DNA from 4 places in the Methylobacterium sp. Leaf111 genome. Region 2 is predicted to be linked to each of the others. Evidence: riboswitches for the same ligand, from Rfam matches in the RefSeq annotation. Region 2 holds a riboswitch; each other region holds the start of a gene.
What was found. A riboswitch is a leader RNA that binds a small molecule or an ion and turns the genes downstream of it on or off. The one in region 2 is predicted to bind cobalamin.
Positions count from the first base shown of each region.

Region 1: linked by a shared signal. The riboswitch ahead of ASF41_RS11265 (TonB-dependent siderophore receptor) and the one ahead of ASF41_RS05725 (TonB-dependent siderophore receptor) in region 2 are both predicted to bind cobalamin.
Region 3: linked by a shared signal. The riboswitch ahead of ASF41_RS11295 (TonB-dependent siderophore receptor) and the one ahead of ASF41_RS05725 (TonB-dependent siderophore receptor) in region 2 are both predicted to bind cobalamin.
Region 4: linked by a shared signal. The riboswitch ahead of ASF41_RS03475 (CbtB-domain containing protein) and the one ahead of ASF41_RS05725 (TonB-dependent siderophore receptor) in region 2 are both predicted to bind cobalamin.

Region 1 is NZ_LMNE01000015.1:26,581-30,920, reverse strand. It holds gene ASF41_RS11280 (ABC transporter ATP-binding protein) at 1-497, shown strand, start outside; gene ASF41_RS11275 (DUF6925 family protein) at 472-1,434, shown strand; gene ASF41_RS11270 (AAA family ATPase) at 1,458-1,991, shown strand; cobalamin riboswitch at 2,076-2,275, shown strand; gene ASF41_RS11265 (TonB-dependent siderophore receptor) at 2,567-4,340, shown strand, end outside.
Region 2 is NZ_LMNE01000004.1:21,157-25,496, reverse strand. It holds gene ASF41_RS05730 (peptidase) at 1-382, opposite strand, end outside; gene ASF41_RS05725 (TonB-dependent siderophore receptor) at 382-2,604, opposite strand; cobalamin riboswitch at 2,958-3,174, opposite strand; gene ASF41_RS05720 (DUF2934 domain-containing protein) at 3,346-3,534, shown strand; gene ASF41_RS05715 (XRE family transcriptional regulator) at 3,568-3,852, opposite strand.
Region 3 is NZ_LMNE01000015.1:32,790-37,129, reverse strand. It holds gene ASF41_RS24775 (hypothetical protein) at 1-341, shown strand, start outside; gene ASF41_RS11300 (recombinase family protein) at 631-1,314, opposite strand; cobalamin riboswitch at 1,679-1,891, shown strand; gene ASF41_RS11295 (TonB-dependent siderophore receptor) at 2,012-3,991, shown strand; gene ASF41_RS11290 (ABC transporter substrate-binding protein) at 4,075-4,340, shown strand, end outside.
Region 4 is NZ_LMNE01000001.1:786,029-790,368, reverse strand. It holds gene cobN (cobaltochelatase subunit CobN) at 1-222, opposite strand, end outside; gene cobW (cobalamin biosynthesis protein CobW) at 232-1,266, opposite strand; gene ASF41_RS03485 (DUF1636 domain-containing protein) at 1,263-1,703, opposite strand; gene ASF41_RS03480 (CbtA family protein) at 1,696-2,466, opposite strand; gene ASF41_RS03475 (CbtB-domain containing protein) at 2,494-2,670, opposite strand; cobalamin riboswitch at 2,708-2,901, opposite strand; gene cobU (bifunctional adenosylcobinamide kinase/adenosylcobinamide-phosphate guanylyltransferase) at 2,987-3,520, shown strand; gene cobO (cob(I)yrinic acid a,c-diamide adenosyltransferase) at 3,517-4,116, shown strand; gene ASF41_RS03460 (hypothetical protein) at 4,116-4,340, shown strand, end outside.

The sequences.
Region 1 (4,340 bases), on a different contig from region 2:
TCGGCCGCCTCGACGCGTCCGACCATGCCGCGGTCGCGCGGGCCATGGCCCGGACCGACACGGCGCAATTCGCCGACCGCATCGAACCGACCCTGTCGACGGGCGAGCGGATGCGCGTGCTGCTCGCCCGGGCGCTCGCCGTCGAGGCCGAGTGGCTCTTGGCCGACGAACCCATCACCGCCCTGGACCCGGCCCACCAGCTTGACGCCATGGTGCTGCTGAGAAGCGTGGCTTCCGCCGGGACCGGGGTCGTTGCCGTGCTGCATGATCTCTCGCTGGCCGCCCGGTTCTGCGACCGGATCGTGGTTCTCGGCGCGGGACGTCTCGCCGCCGATGGGCCTCCGGGTGCCGCCCTGACGGACCGTGTGCTCGCCGACGTGTTCGGCGTCACGGTCCGGCGCGGGGCCGCGCCCGATGGAACGCCCTACATCCTGCCCTGGAGCCGTTCAGGGCCTCAACCGGAGGATACCGATGCAGCCTTCTCCCAACGGTCCTGATGCCGTCGTGACCCTCCTGCGCGAGGCGCTGTCCGATCCGGGCACGGCCTGGAGCCTCGGAAGCTTCGGCGCCATCGCCGAGTTCATGCGCGATCCGGAGGAGGCCGTCCTGCCCCTTCCGGACGAGCGCCTGGGAATGGCGACCGCGCGCGGGGCCATCGCCCTGACCCCGAGCTCCGACCTACGGCCCGTCGCATACGAGACCGCGGTGGCCTCGGGCTGGAACCACGCGCTCGCCCTCTGCCTGCCGGAGGCGACCTGCGGGATGAACCGCAGGACCGTGGTGACGGAGCTCGGGCCGGACAGGGAGGCCGCCCGGGTCGAGGACCGGGACGGTATCCTGTTCGATCTCGGCCTCGGGCTTTCGGCCGTCGATGCCTGCGTGCGTGCGCGCGACCCGGAGGCAATCGCACGGCTGCGGGCCGGAACCGGCATGCCGCTGTTCGACCACGCCAATCCCATCGGGCCACATCTCGTGGCCATGAGCCCGCACCGGGTGTTCCTGGCGCGGATCGGACGAGTGGAAGTCTACGCTCCCATACCCGGTCCCGGCGGTACCAGCCCGGAAGGGCCGCACACGCACGTGCTGCCCAAGCTTCTGCGCAGCGGCCGGACGCATGCGGCCACGACGCCGATCCCGGCCGGCTGGGTCCCATGCGCCGGCCTTCATCCAGCCCACCCCTACAAGGACATGATGGGCGAGCGCATCGCCTTCGATGCCGAACGCTACGAAGCGTTCCAGGCGTTGCTCGACCGTTGGGGTGACCCGGAACTCGTGGCGATTAAGCGCAGCGAGCCCGAGACGCCAGGGGGCACCGTGTCGAGCCGTCATGCCCAGGGCGCGCGACGCGTCGCCGAGGCTCAGGGGCGCTACCTACGCGGGGAGATCATCGAGGCATCGGTCGGCGACGACGAGGATGCCGAGGCGACGGCCTGATCGTGACGTCGTCCGTACCCGGCATGGATCGTGAGGGCCGATCCCGGCGGGTGGTCGGCCTGATCGGCTGCCCGGGCTCGGGCAAGACGACCTACGCCCGCCGCTTCGATCCCCTCGACGGCTGGGTCCACCTGACACTTGACGACTTCCGGCAGGCCCTCTGGCCACCGGACCGGCAGGTCTACTGGCAACTCCGGCAGGGCTCCCATGACGATGCGGCCCGGGACGTCCTGCACCGGGTCAAGGAGGCGGCCCTGGAGGCCGCCCTGGCGCACGGCTTCAGCGTCGTGCTGGCGGACACCCATCTCACCAGGCCCGTGTTCGAGCGCGAACTCGGGATTGTGGCCCGTCACGGGCTCGTCGTGGCGTGGAAGGTGTTCGACGTGCCGTGGGAGGTCCTGACGGCCCGCAACGAGGAGCGCGGTCGCATCGATCCCTCGCACCGCCAGCCCGAGGCCGTTCTTCGGTTCACCTACGAGGCCTTCAGGGCGCCCGATGCCTGGTGGCGCACCCTGCCGCCCGAGCAGGTCGAGATCCTGGCCTGGCCGGGCGAATGACAGGTTCCTGCGGACAAGTGTCGCCGGCAGGGCACAACGTCCGATCCATCGCTCGCGGTCCGTTGACGGGCCAGGGGCTGCGCATGCTACCCCGACCGTGACGGTTCCTCCCCGGAGGATCAAAAGGGAACGCGGTGAGGGTCTTGGCCCGATGCCGCGGCTGCCCCCGCAACTGTGAGCGGCGAGCCCTTCACCACCGACGTCACTGAGCCACCTCGCTCGGGAAGACGGTGAAGGGCGACGACCCGCGAGCCAGGAGACCTGCCGTCAGTCGTGGTCACACGCGAAACGCGCTGGGCGGGGTGCCCCGGCGGGTGCGGGAGCCTGCGCGTCGCGTGTGCTTCGGCTTCGTTCGCGGTGACGTGCCACTGCCGAGGCCGTCCGCTTTGTCCCGTCGTCCATCGAATCCGTTTTGGCTCACACTGGCCCTGTCCTGCGCGATCCCCACCGCCGTCGCGGCCCAGGGAGCGCGCTCTGGAGAGACCGCCGTCGTGCTTGATGCGCTCTCCGTCGAGGGGACCTACACGGCCGCGCCGACCTATCGTGTGCCCGAGCTCTACAGCGGTACCAAGACGGTGACGCCGCGACGGGACGTCCCGCAGCAGGTCGACGTGGTGCCCCGGGAGGTCCTGGTCGACACCGCCGCTACCAGGGTCGAGCGCGCCCTCGACTACGTGCCCGGCGTCGGCAAGCAGAACGACTTCGGCGCCCAGAACCTCGCCCTGTACTCGGTGCGGGGCTTCGCCACGCAGGACATCTTCTTCAACGGCTTCAATGTTGCCCGCGGCTACAACGGCGCGCCCGACACCCAGAACGTCCAGTCCATCGAGGTGCTGAAGGGCCCAGCCGGTGCCCTCTATGGTCGTAGCGACCCGGGCGGGACCGTCAACATCCTGACCAAGCAGCCGGTGGCGCGTCCCTTCGTCGAGATGGGCACGCTGTTCGGCAGCTTCGGAACCGCGCGAACCACGGTCGATGCCGGCGGCGCGCTGAGCGGGGACGGCAGCGTGCTCTACCGTTTCAACGGCGCTCTTGCCCGCCAGGACAGCTTTCGCGACTTCGTCGACGGCGACCGGGTGCTCCTGGCGCCGGTGGTGAGCTGGCAGGTCACCCCCGACACCAAGATCACGTTCGAGGCGCAGTACCTGCGCAACCGCCAGACCTTCGACCGGGGCACCGTCGCGGTGAACAATCGTCTCGGCCTCGTTCCGCGCTCGCGGTTCTTCGGCGAGCCAGGCGACGATTCCGTATCGGAGGCCGGCATCCTGCAGGTCCGGTTGGAGCACGCCTTCAACGCCGACTGGCAGCTGCGGGTCGCTACCCATCTCAACACCGGCAGCCTCACCGGCCTGCAGACCGGCGCGACCGGGATCCTAGACGACGGGCGTACGCTCCTGCGGGAGTTCCGCCAGCACGACTTCACCTGGGGCGTCGCCATCGGCCAGGCCGAACTCGTCGGCCGCTTCGAGACCGGGCCCTTCGCCCACACCCTGCTGCTCGGCCTGGAGCACGAACGCTACAACAGCACCGAGAACCTGCAGCGCTCGACTCCGCGCCTCGACCCGTTCGCCATCGACTTGTTCAACCCGGTCTACGGCCAGCCCAAGCCCCCCTTCACGCGCCGCTACAGCGCCAGCGAGAATGTCGGGAACACTGCGGTCTACCTTCAGGACCAGATCGCGCTGAGCCCCGAGTGGAAGCTGCTGATCGGCAACCGGACTGACTTCTACAACCAGACCTTCCGCGACAAGGTCGCGAACGAGCGGACCGAGCAGGACCGCACCGGGTTCTCGCCCCGCGCCGGGCTCGTCTACCAGCCGCTGTCGTTCCTGGCGCTCTACGGCAACGTCGCCGCCTCGTTCCGCCCCAACACTGGCTTCGACAGCGCGTCCCGGCCCTTCGCGCCCGAGACCGGGTTCGCCTACGAGGTCGGGGCCAAGCTCGACCTGTTCGATGGCCTCAGCGTCACGGCGGCCGCCTTCCACATCGAGAAGCAGAACGTGCTGACCACCGACCCAGCGGACTTCTTCTTCCAGATCGCCGCCGGCGCCGTGCGCAGCGAGGGCTTCGACGTCAGCCTCGTCGGGCAGGTCACGCCGGAGTTCCGGGTGATCGGGGGCTACGCCTTCATCGACGCGGCGGTCACCCGTGACGAGGTCCTAAGAGTCGGCTCGCCGCTCCTCAACATCCCGCGCCACTCTGGCAGCCTACTCGGCATCTACGAGGTCCAGGCGGGCAATTGGAAGGGCTTTGGCTTTGGAGGAGGCTTTCGAGCGGTCGGATCGCGCCTCGGCGACAGCGGCAACGAGCGCTTCCGCCTGCCGGGCTACGTCCTGACGGACGCGCTGG
Region 2 (4,340 bases):
CCCGGGCGGCCGCCCCGTCGATCTCGCCCAGGGCCTGCCCGGTCTCGGCCGAGACCACGTGCCGGGCGTCGTCGCGGGTGGTGACCTGATAGACCGGCGCCCCGCCCCGCATGGACAGGCTGAGGCCGCCGGGGGCCGGGTCGAGCCCGGCCCGGGCCAGGGCCGCGTCCGGGCCGAGGAGGACCCGGTCCCAGGCGAGGGGCGCGAGGCGGGACAGGCGCTCGGCCTCCTTCAGGGCCGGAAACGCCACGTAGAGCATCACCAGCCCCGACAGCACCCAGGCGGCGAGGAACAGCCCCGTGGCGATGCCGAGCCAGCGGTGGCCGAGGATCAGCCCGCGCTTCAGGGGCTTCAGGAAGGCCCGTTTCGGAGAGGCCCGCATCAGAACCGGACGCTGTAGGCGACCTCGACGGAGCGAGGCCGGCCCAGCAGCCAGTTGGTGCCGACCCCGTTCACCGCGTTGCCGCTGATCGCGTAGATCGTGTCGAACAGGTTGTAGGCGCGCAGCGACAGGCGCGAATCCGGCGTGACCTGGTGGTCGAGCCCGGCATTGACCAGGGTGTAGGCCGGGCGCTTCGCCTGGTTGCCGAAGTCGCTGAAGGTCTCGCCCACGTGCTGCAGGCCGACCCGGGCCTCCCAGGCCGGGGCGAAGGCGTAAGTGACCCAGAGGTTGCCGACGCGCTCCGGCACGTCGATGGGCTGGCGCCCGGCATAGGACACCACCGCCCCGCCGACCGCCTGGTCGAAGGTGTCGTACTGGGCGTGCAGCAGCGCCAGGTTGGCGTCGATGCGCCAGGCCTCGGAGAGGTGCAGGCTCAGGGCCGCCTCGACGCCGAGGGAGGATTGCTGCCCGACCTGGGTCGAGAGCGTCGGCTGGCCCGGTACCGCCGAGATCAGGTTGTCCTTGACGATGCGGTAGCCGGCCAGCGTCCACTCGGCCCGGCCGTCCCAGGCCACGCCCTTGGCGCCGACCTCCACCTGCTCGCCGGTGGAGAGCCGGAAGTTGGCGAGACTCTGCGACAGGGAGATCAGGCTGCCCACCGGATCGGTGGCGGTGGCGTACTGGGCATAGAGCGCCAGCAGCGGCGTCGGGTTGTAGACGGCGCCGAAGCGGTAGCTCAGCGCCCGGAAGTCGCGGTCGAAGGTGTTGCCGGTGACGAGGTCGGTCCGCTGCAGCACCGGCGCGTCGTAGCGCACGCCGGCCAGGAGCGAGACCTGGTCGGACAGGATCAGGCGGTTCTCGGCGAAGACCGAGGCCTGGCGCGTGCTGGTGGCGTAGGCGGGCCGGGCGCGGCCCTCGGCCGGGAACAGGCCCGGGTCGTAGGCGAAGGGATCGACGCTGGTGGTGGTGTCGAAGTAGAAGTTGTTGGTGTGCCGGAAGGCGATGTGGTTCACGTCGAACCCGGCCAGGAATTCGTTGCGGAAGCCGAACAGGGTGCCGCGGAAGGTGGCGTCGAGGCGATTCCCGATCTGCTCCTGCTGGTGGTAGATCTCGAGGTAGTCGGAGCGGTCGATCCGGCCGGTGCCGCGGTTGAAGGCGTATTGCTCCACGTCCCGCCACTGGCGCCGGCTCTGGAGCCGGTAGGCGGTGTTGCGGACCGTGACGTCGGCGCTCGGCGTCCACTCGGCGCGCAGTTGCGTCCAGTTGTCGGTCCAGAGGATCTGGGCGTCGCGGACGTTGTAGTTGTTGAACCGGAGGGCGTCGCGGATGCGCCCGTCGACGAGGGGCGTGCCCCAGTAGCGGGCCGGCTCCTGATAGCCGAAATCATGGCTCAGGGTGACGGCGAGGTCCGGCGTCGCCTGCAGGGTCAGGGCGCCCGAGACCGCGAGGTTGCGGAAGCTCCCGTCCGGGGCGATCCAGCCCTCGGCCCGGTTGCCGCTGATGTTGAGGCGGTAGGCGAGCGCCTCCCCGATCGGGCCGCCGGAATCCAGGGCCAGACGCGCCAGACCGTCCGAGCCGACCGCCGCGCGGGCCTCGTTGAGGGGCGTGAAGACCGGCTTCTTGGTGACGACATTGATCACGCCGCCGATGGCGCCGTCGCCGTAGAGCACGGAGGCCGGCCCGCGCAGCACCTCGATGCGCTCGACGTTCCAGGTGTCGAACGGGAAGGTGACGGTGCCGGCGCCCACGAACAGGCGGGTGCCGTCGTAGAGCTGCTGGATCGAGTTCGGGCCGGAAAAGCCCCGGGCCGTGAAGGCGCCGTTGCCGTTGCCCGGCGCCGCCACCGTGGTGATGCCGGTGGCGTTCTGGGTGACGGCCTCCGCCACCGTGTTCTGGCCGCGCAGCCGCGTGGTCTCGCCCGCGATCACGTCGACGCTGGCGGGGGTCTCCAGGGCCGTCAGGCCGAGGCGGCTGGCGCTGCGGCCGGGGCTGCGCAGGTTGAGCCCCTCGGCGGGCGCCGGGCCGCCCCGCCCGGAGCCCGCGACCTCCAGGGTATCCAGGGTGACGGCCGGGGGGACCTCCCGGGTCTCGGCCTCGGCGGAGATCGGCAGCAGGCCGCCGAGCAGGGCCGCCAGGGGCAGGACGTGTCGCGACGGCAAGGTCGGGCCTTGCCGCGACCCGCGCGCGTTCGCGGTTCGGGACGGGATGGGGGCGACGGGCATAGGGTAACGGGATGTGGGGTAACTGGACGTGGGGCAACCGGACATGGGGCAACCGAACAAGGGCGCGGGCATCGGTCGGGGCCGACCTGCCGTCTCCGCTAGACTGAATGTTATAACATTACAATTGGCAAGCGGGGCCCGGGGCCGGCGTGTCCGCGGCGCAGCCGTCACCGGGCCGCGCGGGGCGGCCGGAGGGAGCATGCGGGAGCAAGACTTGCGGGCGAGGACGGGCATCGACGGGACGGCTGACGCGACGAGTCGCGCGGAGTGGCACGTCACCGCGAAGAGGTCGGTCCGTTCGCGGCAAGCGAACGCCCCGACACCCACCAGGACACCCCGCCCGATGCGTTTCGCGTGTGACCACGACTGACGGCAGGTCTCCTGGCTCGCGGGTCACCGCCCTCCCATCGTCTTCCCAGGCCCGGGTCCTGACGGACCGTTCACCCAGTGACGTGTTGATGAGGAGCTCGCCGCTTACAGTTGCGGGGGCAGCCGCGGCCTCGGGCTCTCGCCCTCACCGCGTTCCCTTTTGATCCTCGTTAAAGAGGAACCGTCGCGGGTAAGCTAGGCCGTTTCCGGCGCCGCCGTCAAATCCCCCGGGGTTCGGCAGCCTGCCCTGCGAACGGGGCGACCGGGGCAGCCTCGCGCGGATCGGGGGACAAATCCCGCCGTGGAGCGTTGGCCCCGCAGGGAGAACCGGGCTGTGACGCTGTGACCGAGACTGAAGGAGCAGAGAGCACGATGTCCGAGGATGGGATCACTTTCGAGCGGATCCGCGAGCGCGCCCATGAGATCTGGGAGCGCAACCACCGCCCCGAGGGGTTCGAGGTCGAGTTCTGGCTGATGGCCGAGCGGGAGCTGCGGGCCGAGCGCGCCCGCAACGCCCCGAAGTCGGCCGCACAGGCGCAGGAGGACGCCGCCTGTCCCTGACGGCGCCGGGGACGGGCTCGGGGGCGGGTCGCCTCAGCCGCTCGCCGCCACCGCGTCGTGGTCCGCGAACAGGATCGCGTGGGTGAACGGGCCGTCGACGCGAATCGGGGCCCGGACGAGGGCCTTGACGGGGACGTCGCGGACGGCCGCCCAGGCGCGGTAGCAATTCGGTGGGATCCGTCCCCGTCCGGTCTCCAGCTGCGAGAGGACAGTGTCGTATTCGGCCCCGACCACAGTGGCGAGCGGGTGCCGGCATAGGCCGCGCGCCGCGCGCAGGGGCTTCAGGAAGCGACCGCCCTCCCGGCCCGGTTCCGACACCCCCGCCGAATCCGGGCGTTGGCGGTGAGCAGACACGTGGGACATCCCTCCTCAAACAGCATGGGGAGGGCGCGATCACGGCAGTACCGCAAATCCCTCGGAGAGCAGGACCCGGGCGCCTGATCGGAGGGCGCAGGCCCGGCCGGCGCCGCCGCGACGCCGCGGGCGGGGGCGCCGTTCGACGCGCCTGATCCGGCGGCGACCGCCGGGCTAGTCGGAAACAGTCCGGACTGCGCCGTGATCCGTGGATCGGGACTTTCCGTTCGGGAACGCTCCGTTCCCGCGTCGCCTGCGCCCGCACCGGATGTGCCGCGCGCCGTGAGGGCGCGGGCGACGCGGTCGGTGCTGAGCGACGGCTTAGCGCGCGATACGGCCCGTGCGGGCGACGGCGATCGCCTTCGGGTTCTTCATCGAGCGGTTGCTGGAGAAAACCAACGATCCCGAACCGCGTGTCGACGGGCCCGCGATCCCGCCGCGGCGGGCCGCCT
Region 3 (4,340 bases), on a different contig from region 2:
TAGCTCGTTATCTAGTCCACCAGGCAGCCGCTTCTATTTCGGTTGGCGACGAAGCTTTCTGCGCGGGAGTGCTGGAATTTACCTGCGAAACCGTTCGGACTTTCTACGTTCCGCCTTGGACAATGCAGATGGTCGGAGCTTATGAATCTCCGGAGGTTGAGTATCCAAGCCACAGTGACGTTCTACAAGCTGTAAATCTTTTTCCATCGAAAAATCAGTCTAAGAACTGGGCTCGCAATTTCTTGTTTGACCAGGGCGTAAAATTTATACCCGCTGATAAATACGAGCGGGCAGATATTCGCGGTATCAGCTCACCCGGACGCTATGAGCCGCCGGTTTAAGTTCGGTCGAAGTGAGACCCCTCGAAGAAGCGTATGACTCGATGGGGTAATTCGGCATTCTCAATTCGAGGGTGAAATTCACTCTGGGATTTTTCGGCGGTGTGCCCTTTTAGGAAATACCCCCTGGGTGGGGGCGAACCGAGTTTTTTGTCTGGACAAGGTTTGTACGGCCCGTTCGCAGGACGGTCGCGCGTGACGCCCATTATTTTGACGGCGGCCGAGCCTCTTGCCCGGGGTGGGGGGCTAAAACCCGATTTTCTCTTAGAAATTGGCGGGGACGGCCTGAGTTTCAGCCTGCCCGGCTCAACAGGCGGCCAACCTGCACGGCTGACCAATCGCCTCCGCGAGCCGTTGGTACACGCCGGGCATTCAACTCCGCAGCAATCCTCCGGTGCGAGATGGTTCCGCTTGCCTGGATAGAGGACACCACGGGCAGGACGTTGGCCGCGAATGCGTCGGCCCCCGCCCGGTTCGCGCTGGCGCCCTTCGCCTGTGCCTCTAATAGGTTGGTGTGGTTGCCAAGGCGCACACCCTGCAACTTTTTAGCCGCGAGCGCTGCCTTTGTCCGGCTGGCGATCATGGCCCGCTCCTTCTCGGCCAACGCGGCGTAGACGTGCAGCATGAAGGGATCAGCGTCGGCCCCTAACTCGGCCACGATGAAGAGCACCCGCTGCGCCATCAGGCCGGCGATGAAGGCTACGTCGCGGGACAGGCGGTCCAGCTTGGCAACCACAACGGCGCACTTCGCCTTGCGGGCCGCAGCCAGGGCTGCCGCGAGTCTAGGCCGGCGCTCCAGCGCGTCGGCACCTTTTCCGGTCTCGACTTCCTCAAACTCCACGACCACCATGTAGCCGTTGGCCTGCGCAAACGCCTGGACGGCCGCGCGCTGCGCCTCGAGGCCGAGCCCACTCTTTCCTTGCCGGTCGGTGGAGACCCGGAGGTAGGCGACCAGGGGGCGAATGGCGTCGGGCATCGGTGTGTCTCGGGCTCCTGTGACAACACCATACGTCCGTATAGAGTTGTGCAATAGACGCGTAGCGAGGGTAATCGTGTCTGAGCGTCTAACTAGACTGAGTCTCGTGAGGGCGTGGCGTCGTCCTTCACCGTCCGCCCACGACCCTTTGCAGGTCCTCCGAAGGTCCGCTTTCCGGCAACCTGATGAACGAAGATGAACGACCACAATGGGTGGTTATGCGAAGGTCTGCTTTCGGGCCGAATTTTTGAAAAGCGGACGCTGCATAGCACCGAGGCAAACCTTCGTAAGTGCTGACCTGTAACCTTCCAGGCACACATCGTCGGAAAGCCTTTGCGTGCCATTGACGGCGGACGCTTTGATCGCGCTCCTTGTCCCCGACGGTTCCTCCCCGGAGGATCAAAAGGGAACGCGGTGAGGATGAGGTCCGAAAGGGCCTCCCCGAAGCCGCGGCTGCCCCCGCAACTGTAAGCGGCGAGCCCATCATCAACACGTCACTGGGTCTTCGGGCCTGGGAAGACGATGAGAGGGCGGTGACCCGCGAGCCAGGAGACCTGCCGTCAGTCGTGGTCACACGCGAAACGCATCGGGCGGGGTGTCCTGATGGGTGTCGAGGCGTTCGGCTGTCCTCACGACAGGCAAGCGCCCAGGCCTCGTTCGCGGTGACGTGCCACAGACGTCGCCCGAGGCTTGTCCCGTGTCCTCCCCCTCCCGAACCGCGTGCCTGCGCACGCTCGCGCTCGCCTGCGCCGCCCTGCCGGCTCCCGTCCTCGCGCAACAGGCCGCCGCGCCATTTGCGAACGTGCCCCGGGGAGGCGAGGCCGCGGTCTCGCTATCCGAACTATCGGTTTCCGCCACGGGCGTGCCGACCCCAATCGACCAGGTCGGTTCCAGCGTCACCGTACTTACCGCCGGCACGCTGGAAGCCCAGCAGCGCCGCACCGTCCCGGATGCCCTCCAGCAGGTCCCCGGCCTCAACGTCGTGCAGACCGGCGGCCCGGGCGGTCAGACCTCGGTATTCATTCGCGGCTCGAACTCGAACCACGTGAAGGTCCTTATCGACGGCATCGACGCCACCGATCCGTCGAACCCCAACGGATCGTTCGACTTCGGACAGCTTCTAACCGACGACCTCTCGCGTATCGAGGTGCTGCGGGGTCCACAGAGCGGCCTCTACGGCAGCGACGCCATCGGAGGCGCGATCTCCTTCACGACGAAACGTGGCGAGGGACCGGCCAGGGCGAGCCTGCGCATCGAGGGCGGGTCGTTCGGGACCTTCAACCAAAGCGGCAGGATCAGCGGGTCGGAGGACGGCTTCGACTATTCGGTCTCGATCCAACACTTCCGTGCGGCGGCGACCCCGGTGACGCCGCCGAACCTCGTCCCGCTCGGACGCCCGATCCATCCAAACTTCTACGACAACGAGACCGTTTCGGCGAAGTTCGGCTACCAGTTCACCGACACGTTCCGGGTCAACTCGGTCACGCGATTCATCAATTCGCGACTTCTGTTCACCGGCACCGACTTCAGCACCTTCCCGGCCTTCCCGGCAGCGTTCCGGAGCGCTGCCGACGTGCAGCAGGTCTTCACCCGCAACGAGGCCGAGTGGACGCCGTTCGCCGGCTTCCACAACCTCTTCGCCATCAACTACTCGAACCTCTACAACCGGCAGCAGGGCCCTCTCGACCCGCTGGCCACCCCCGACGCGACCACGGGATTGGGCGAGCGCACCCGCTACGAGTACCGCGGCGACTACCTGCTCTCGCCGGGCAATTTCGTCCTGTTCGGGGCGCAGCGTGACGAGGAGACCCTGTTGACCACCGACCCGAGCCCGTTCGGGGCCGGCAACCTGCGGGCACGCAACGGCAACACGGCCGGCTACGGGGAGGTGCAGCTGACGCCCTTCGAGCGAGCGTCGTTCGTGGCCAACATCCGCCACGACGAGAACGACGCCTTCGGGCCGGCCACCACCTTCCGCGTCGCGCCGAGCTACGTCATGTCCGTCACCGAGACCCGGATCAAAGGCAGCGTCGGCACCGGCTTCAAGGCGCCGACCCTGAGCCAACTGTTCCAGAGTTTCCCCGCCTCGAACTTCTTCGCCAACCCGAACCTCCGGCCGGAAGAAAGCCTCGGCTACGATGCGGGCATCGAGCAGCCGCTGGGGGACCGTATCCTCGTCGGCGCGACCTACTACGCCAACGACTTCAAGAACCTCATCACCGCGAATGCGACGTTCACCTCGAACGAGAACGTCGGCCGGGCCGTATCCTACGGGGCGGAAGCCTTCGTCGCTGTCCGGTTCTCAGATACCCTCACCGGCCGGATCGACTACACCAACACGGTGACCAAGAACGAGATCACCCACCAGGAGCTCCTGCGCCGGCCCCGTCACAAGGGCAGCGCGACGGCCTTCTGGACACCCCTCCCGGGGCTGACCGTCAGCGGCACCGTGCTCGTGCTGGGCCACTTCGTCGACGGCAACCGGGACTTCTCGGTGGCGCGGCTCAAGAACCCGGGCTTCACCCTGGTCAACCTGGCGGTGAACTACGACGTGAGCGAGACGGTGAGCGTGTTCGGTCGGGTCGATAACCTGTTCGACCGTCGCTACGAGAACCCCACCGGCTTCCTCGGCGCCGGCCTCGCCGTGTACGGCGGCGTCCGCCTGACCACGTTTTGAGGCCGCACATGGCACGACGGTCGGGGTTCCCGGTGCTGACGGTGATGCTGGCCGTCGGCCAGACGTGGTCGATTACCGGGGGAATGGCCGCCCCGGCGCCTGACCGACCACGGCACGTCGTCTCGATGAACCTCTGCGCCGACGAGCTCGTCCTTCGGCTTGCCGACCGCGAGCAGGTCGCCGCCGTGACCTATCTCGCCCACGACCCGCGCGGCTCGACCGTGGCGCGGGAGGCCACGGGTATCGCGGTGACCCGCGGCCTGTCGGAGGAGATCGTCGCCCTCCGGCCCGACCTCGTCGTGGCCGGCGCCTTCACGACGCGAACGACGGTCGGCTTGCTGAAGCGCGT
Region 4 (4,340 bases), on a different contig from region 2:
GAGGTCGACCGACATCGGGTGGCGAAGTTTCGCGAGCTTGGCGAGCCGCAGGGTCGGGCCTCCGGCCGAACCCGGCGGGAAGACCGCCGCGTGGGCGCCAGCCATGCCGAAGAGATCCGAATCGGTGAAGGACAGGAAGACGATGTCCCCCGGCGCCTGACCGAGATCGATCGCGGCTTCGCCCTCGTCGAGGGAGACCGTATCGATGCGGATCAGGTGCATGGCGGGCGCTTATCCCGCCAAGGCGGCGGCGACGGCGGCCTGGTCGAACCCCTTGAGGCCGATCACCACGAGGCGGCCGTCGCGGAGCTCGCTGGACTTCCAGGGGCGGTCGTAATGGTGGGCGATGCGGGCACCGACGCCCTGGACCACGAGGCGCATCGGCTTGCCGGTAACCTCGGCGAAGCCCTTGATGCGCAGCACGCCCTCCGTCTCAGCGGCGCGGGCGACGCGGATGGCCAGGTCCTCGGCCGAGGCCGTGGCCGCCACCGGCAGCGCCACCGAATCGAAGTCGTCGTGGTCGTGGTCCTCGCCCTCGCCGTGGTGGGAGGGACGCGCGTCGAGGTCGTCCTCGGCCGCCGCCTGGATCCCCAGGATCACGCGCGGGTCGAGGCGGCCGTGCTCGGCCTCCACCATCTTCACCGCGCGGGGCAGGTGTTCGGTGACCTCGGCCCGGACCTTGGCGCGCCCGGCCTCGTCGAGGAGGTCGGCCTTGTTCATCACCACGAGGTCGGCGCAGAGGAGCTGGTCCTCGAACACCTCCTCGAGGGGATTGTCGTGGTCGACGCTTGCGTCGTCAGCGCGCTGGGCGGCGAGCGCCGCCGGATCGTCGGCGAAGAAGCCGGCGGCCACGGCCGGGCCGTCGATGACCGCGACCACGCCGTCCACCGTCACCCGCGAGCGGATCGCCGGCCACTGGAAGGCCTGGACCAGGGGTTTGGGTAGGGCGAGGCCCGAGGTCTCGATCAGGATGTGCTCGGGCGGATCGGCCCGGTCGAGGAGCTTGTTCAGGGCCGGCACGAAATCGTCGGCCACGGTGCAGCAGATGCAGCCGTTGGCGAGCTCGACGATGTCCTCGTCGCCGCAGCCCTCGATGCCGCAGGCGGCCAGGAACGAGCCGTCGAAGCCGATGTCGCCGAACTCGTTGACGATGATGGCGAGGCGCCGGCCGTTCGCGTTCTCCACGAGGTGGCGCACCAGGGTGGTCTTGCCGGCCCCGAGGAAGCCCGTGACGATGGTGCAGGGGATCTTGGCGACGAGGGTCATTCGGCGGCGTCCGGAAGGGGGGGCGCCGCGACGGGCGGCGGGAATGGGGGAAGGCGGGCGACGACGCCCTTGCGGAATTCCTGCGGCCGGGCCTTCCACGGCACGATGCCGTCCGGCGTCTCGGCATAGAGCGCCACGCCGTCCAGGATGGTGCCGGCCGACGCGACCGGGTCGAGATCGCCGTAGACGTAGGTCCAGCGGCCTTGCGAGGCCACCGCCACCGTGCAGGGGCGCTTGCAGACCGAGAGGCATTCGACGCTCTCGACCGTGATGCCCGGGTGGCCGCCGGCGCTCACGGCGTCCTGAAGCGCGGCGAGCAGGCGGGCGCCAGCCCGCGGCTCCGAGGCGTCGCCGGCCGTCCGGCAGGTGGCGCAGACGTAGAGGGTGACGGCGGCGTGGTCCGTGTCAGGCCGCGGGTTGGGCATGTGGTCAGGCATGGGTCGGCCGCGCGTGGGTCGGCCGGGTCTTGCCGAACAGCCCCCAGGCCCAGCCATAGGCCAGCCCGATCACCGCCCAGAACACGAAGGCGATGCCCAGCGAGCGCGCCGCGAACTGCGCGGCGTAGGAGGCCGGCAGGTTCGAGGCGGCGTGGCTCGCCTCCGGCGCACCCGCGAGATGGGGCGCGACGAGGAGCACGATGCCGCCCGCGATGGTGATCGGCGCCCGCCGGATCGCGATGAGGTAGAGCCCCATGGCGGTGGCCGCGGCGGTCATCACCCACCAGAACTGGCGGTCGGCCAGCGGCGCGGCCTCCATCCCGGGGAGTTCCGGCGCGAGGCCGAGGGCGGGGGCCAGCGCCACCGCGAGGAAGCCGCCGATGGCGAAGCGCAGGCCGGTCTCGGGGCTGGGCTCGCGGTTGCAGGCCAGGAGCACGGCACCGAGCAGGAACGCGTAGCCGACGCCGCCCACCAGGGTGGCGAGCGCGGTGAAGGCCATGCGCGGCAGGCCGGGGCCGGGCTGCCAGTCGGGCGCGACCTCGCCGCCCGCCACCGAGGGATCCTTGGTGCCGTGATCGTGACCGCCATGGACGCGGACGATCAGCGAGGCGGGGGTCGGCCGAACGGGGGCGGCGGAGGCCTGCGTCTCGTAGCGCTCGGCCGCGATGATGAGCGGCGAGGTGAGTGCGAGCTGCAGGCCCGTCGCGACGACGGCCGCGAGGAAGCCGGCGACCAGGGCCGCCGACACGAGCCGGATGATCATGGGATTGTCTGCCTTAAGCGGAGACGCTCAGTGGCAGGGGAAGTTCTGGCTGTGGCGGAAGTCGTGCGCCGCGTTGTGCAGCGCCATCGCGGGGGCGAAGCCTGCCATGAACACGAGGCCGAGGCCGAGGAAGGCGGCCACGAGCACGGCGCCGAGGCGCTCGTTGGTGCGGGTGCCGGTCAGGACGAGGGTGTTGGTCGACATCGGGTTCATCTCCTGGCCGCCCCGCCGGCGGCCGTCAAGCATCGAGCGGGAGGACGGCAGGTCTCCTGGCTCGCGGGTCGCTGGTCCTGCCGCCTTCCCGGATCGCTCCAGTGGCTGATGGCAGTCCCGTCTCCGCTCACAGTTGCGGGGGCAGCTGCGGTTTCGAGGTCGCCCCCTCACCGCATTCCCTTTTCACCCCGTCGCCGGGGCACCGTCCGGTCCACGCTTCTACGCGGTTGCCGATCTGCTGACAACGCGGCCCGGATCGGATTCCCGCCTTTGACCCGGGACCTCGATTTCGGGCACAGCAGGCCGCATGCCGCATCCTCCACCCAGACTGACCCTCGTGCTCGGCGGCGCGCGCTCCGGCAAGAGCGCCCATGCCGAGGGGCTGATCGAGGCGCAGCCTCGGCCCTGGCTCTACCTCGCCACCGCCCAGGCCTGGGACGACGAGATGCGCGAGCGCATCGCGCTCCACCGCGCCCGCCGCCCGGACGGCTGGATCACGCAGGACGTGCCGCTCGCCCTGCCCGAGGCGGTCGCCGCCGCGACCGGGCCGGTGCTGGTCGATTGCCTCACCCTCTGGCTCACCAACCTGATCCTGGCGGAGGCCGACGTGGACGCCGCCACCGCCGCGCTGCTCGCGGCCTGCGCGGCGGCCTCCGGCCCGGTGGTCCTGGTGGGCAACGAGGTCGGCCTCGGGATCGTGCCGGACAACGCGCTGGCCCGCCGTTTCCGCGATGCGGCGGGGCGCCTGCACCAGCGCCTCGCGGCCCAGGCGGACCGCGTCGTCCTCACGGTGGCGGGCCTGCCCCTGATCGTGAAACCCCAACCCGGAGCCACCCCATGACCGACGCCGACCGCCATCGCGAAAAGATGGAGAAGCGCAAGGCCGTCCAGGATGCCGAGGTGGCGGAGAAGACGATTGAGAAGGGGCTCCTCATCGTCAACACCGGGCCGGGGAAGGGCAAGACCACGGCGGCCCTCGGGCTGATGCTGCGGGCGCTGGGCCACGGCTGGCGCGTCGGCGTGGTGCAGTTCATCAAGGGTGCCTGGGACACCGGCGAGAAGCACGCCCTCACGGCCTTCGGCGACCGGATCGACTGGCACACCCTCGGCGAGGGCTTCACCTGGGAAACCCAGGACAAGGCCCGCGACATCGCCGCCGCCGAGCACGCCTGGGCCAAGGCCCTCGACCTCATGGCCGATCCGACGATCCGCCTCGTGGTGCTGGACGAGCTCAACATCGCCCTGCGCTACGACTACTTGGATCTCGAGGCCGTGGTGGCGGCCTTCCGGGCGCGCCGACCGGACCTCCACGTCGTGGTCACCGGCCGCAACGCCAAGCCGGCCCTGATCGAGGCCGCCGACCTCGTCACCGAGATGGCGGTCGTGAAGCATCACTTCGCCGCCGGGGTGAAGGCGCAGGTGGGCATCGAATTCTGATGCGCTTCGTCCTCGGCCCGGTCGGGCTCCTTGTCCTGTCGGGCATCCATCCGGCCTACGCTGAAACCGCGCCGGCCTGGCCGGCCAGCTATCTCGGCCGCGTCGAGGCCCTGGCGGTGGTGGAGGGCCTGAACGCCCGGCTGCTCGCCAGCCGCTCCGCCACCGCGACCCTCGAAGGCTGGTGCACCGAGCACGGCATGGCCGCGACGCCGCGGCTCGCGGCG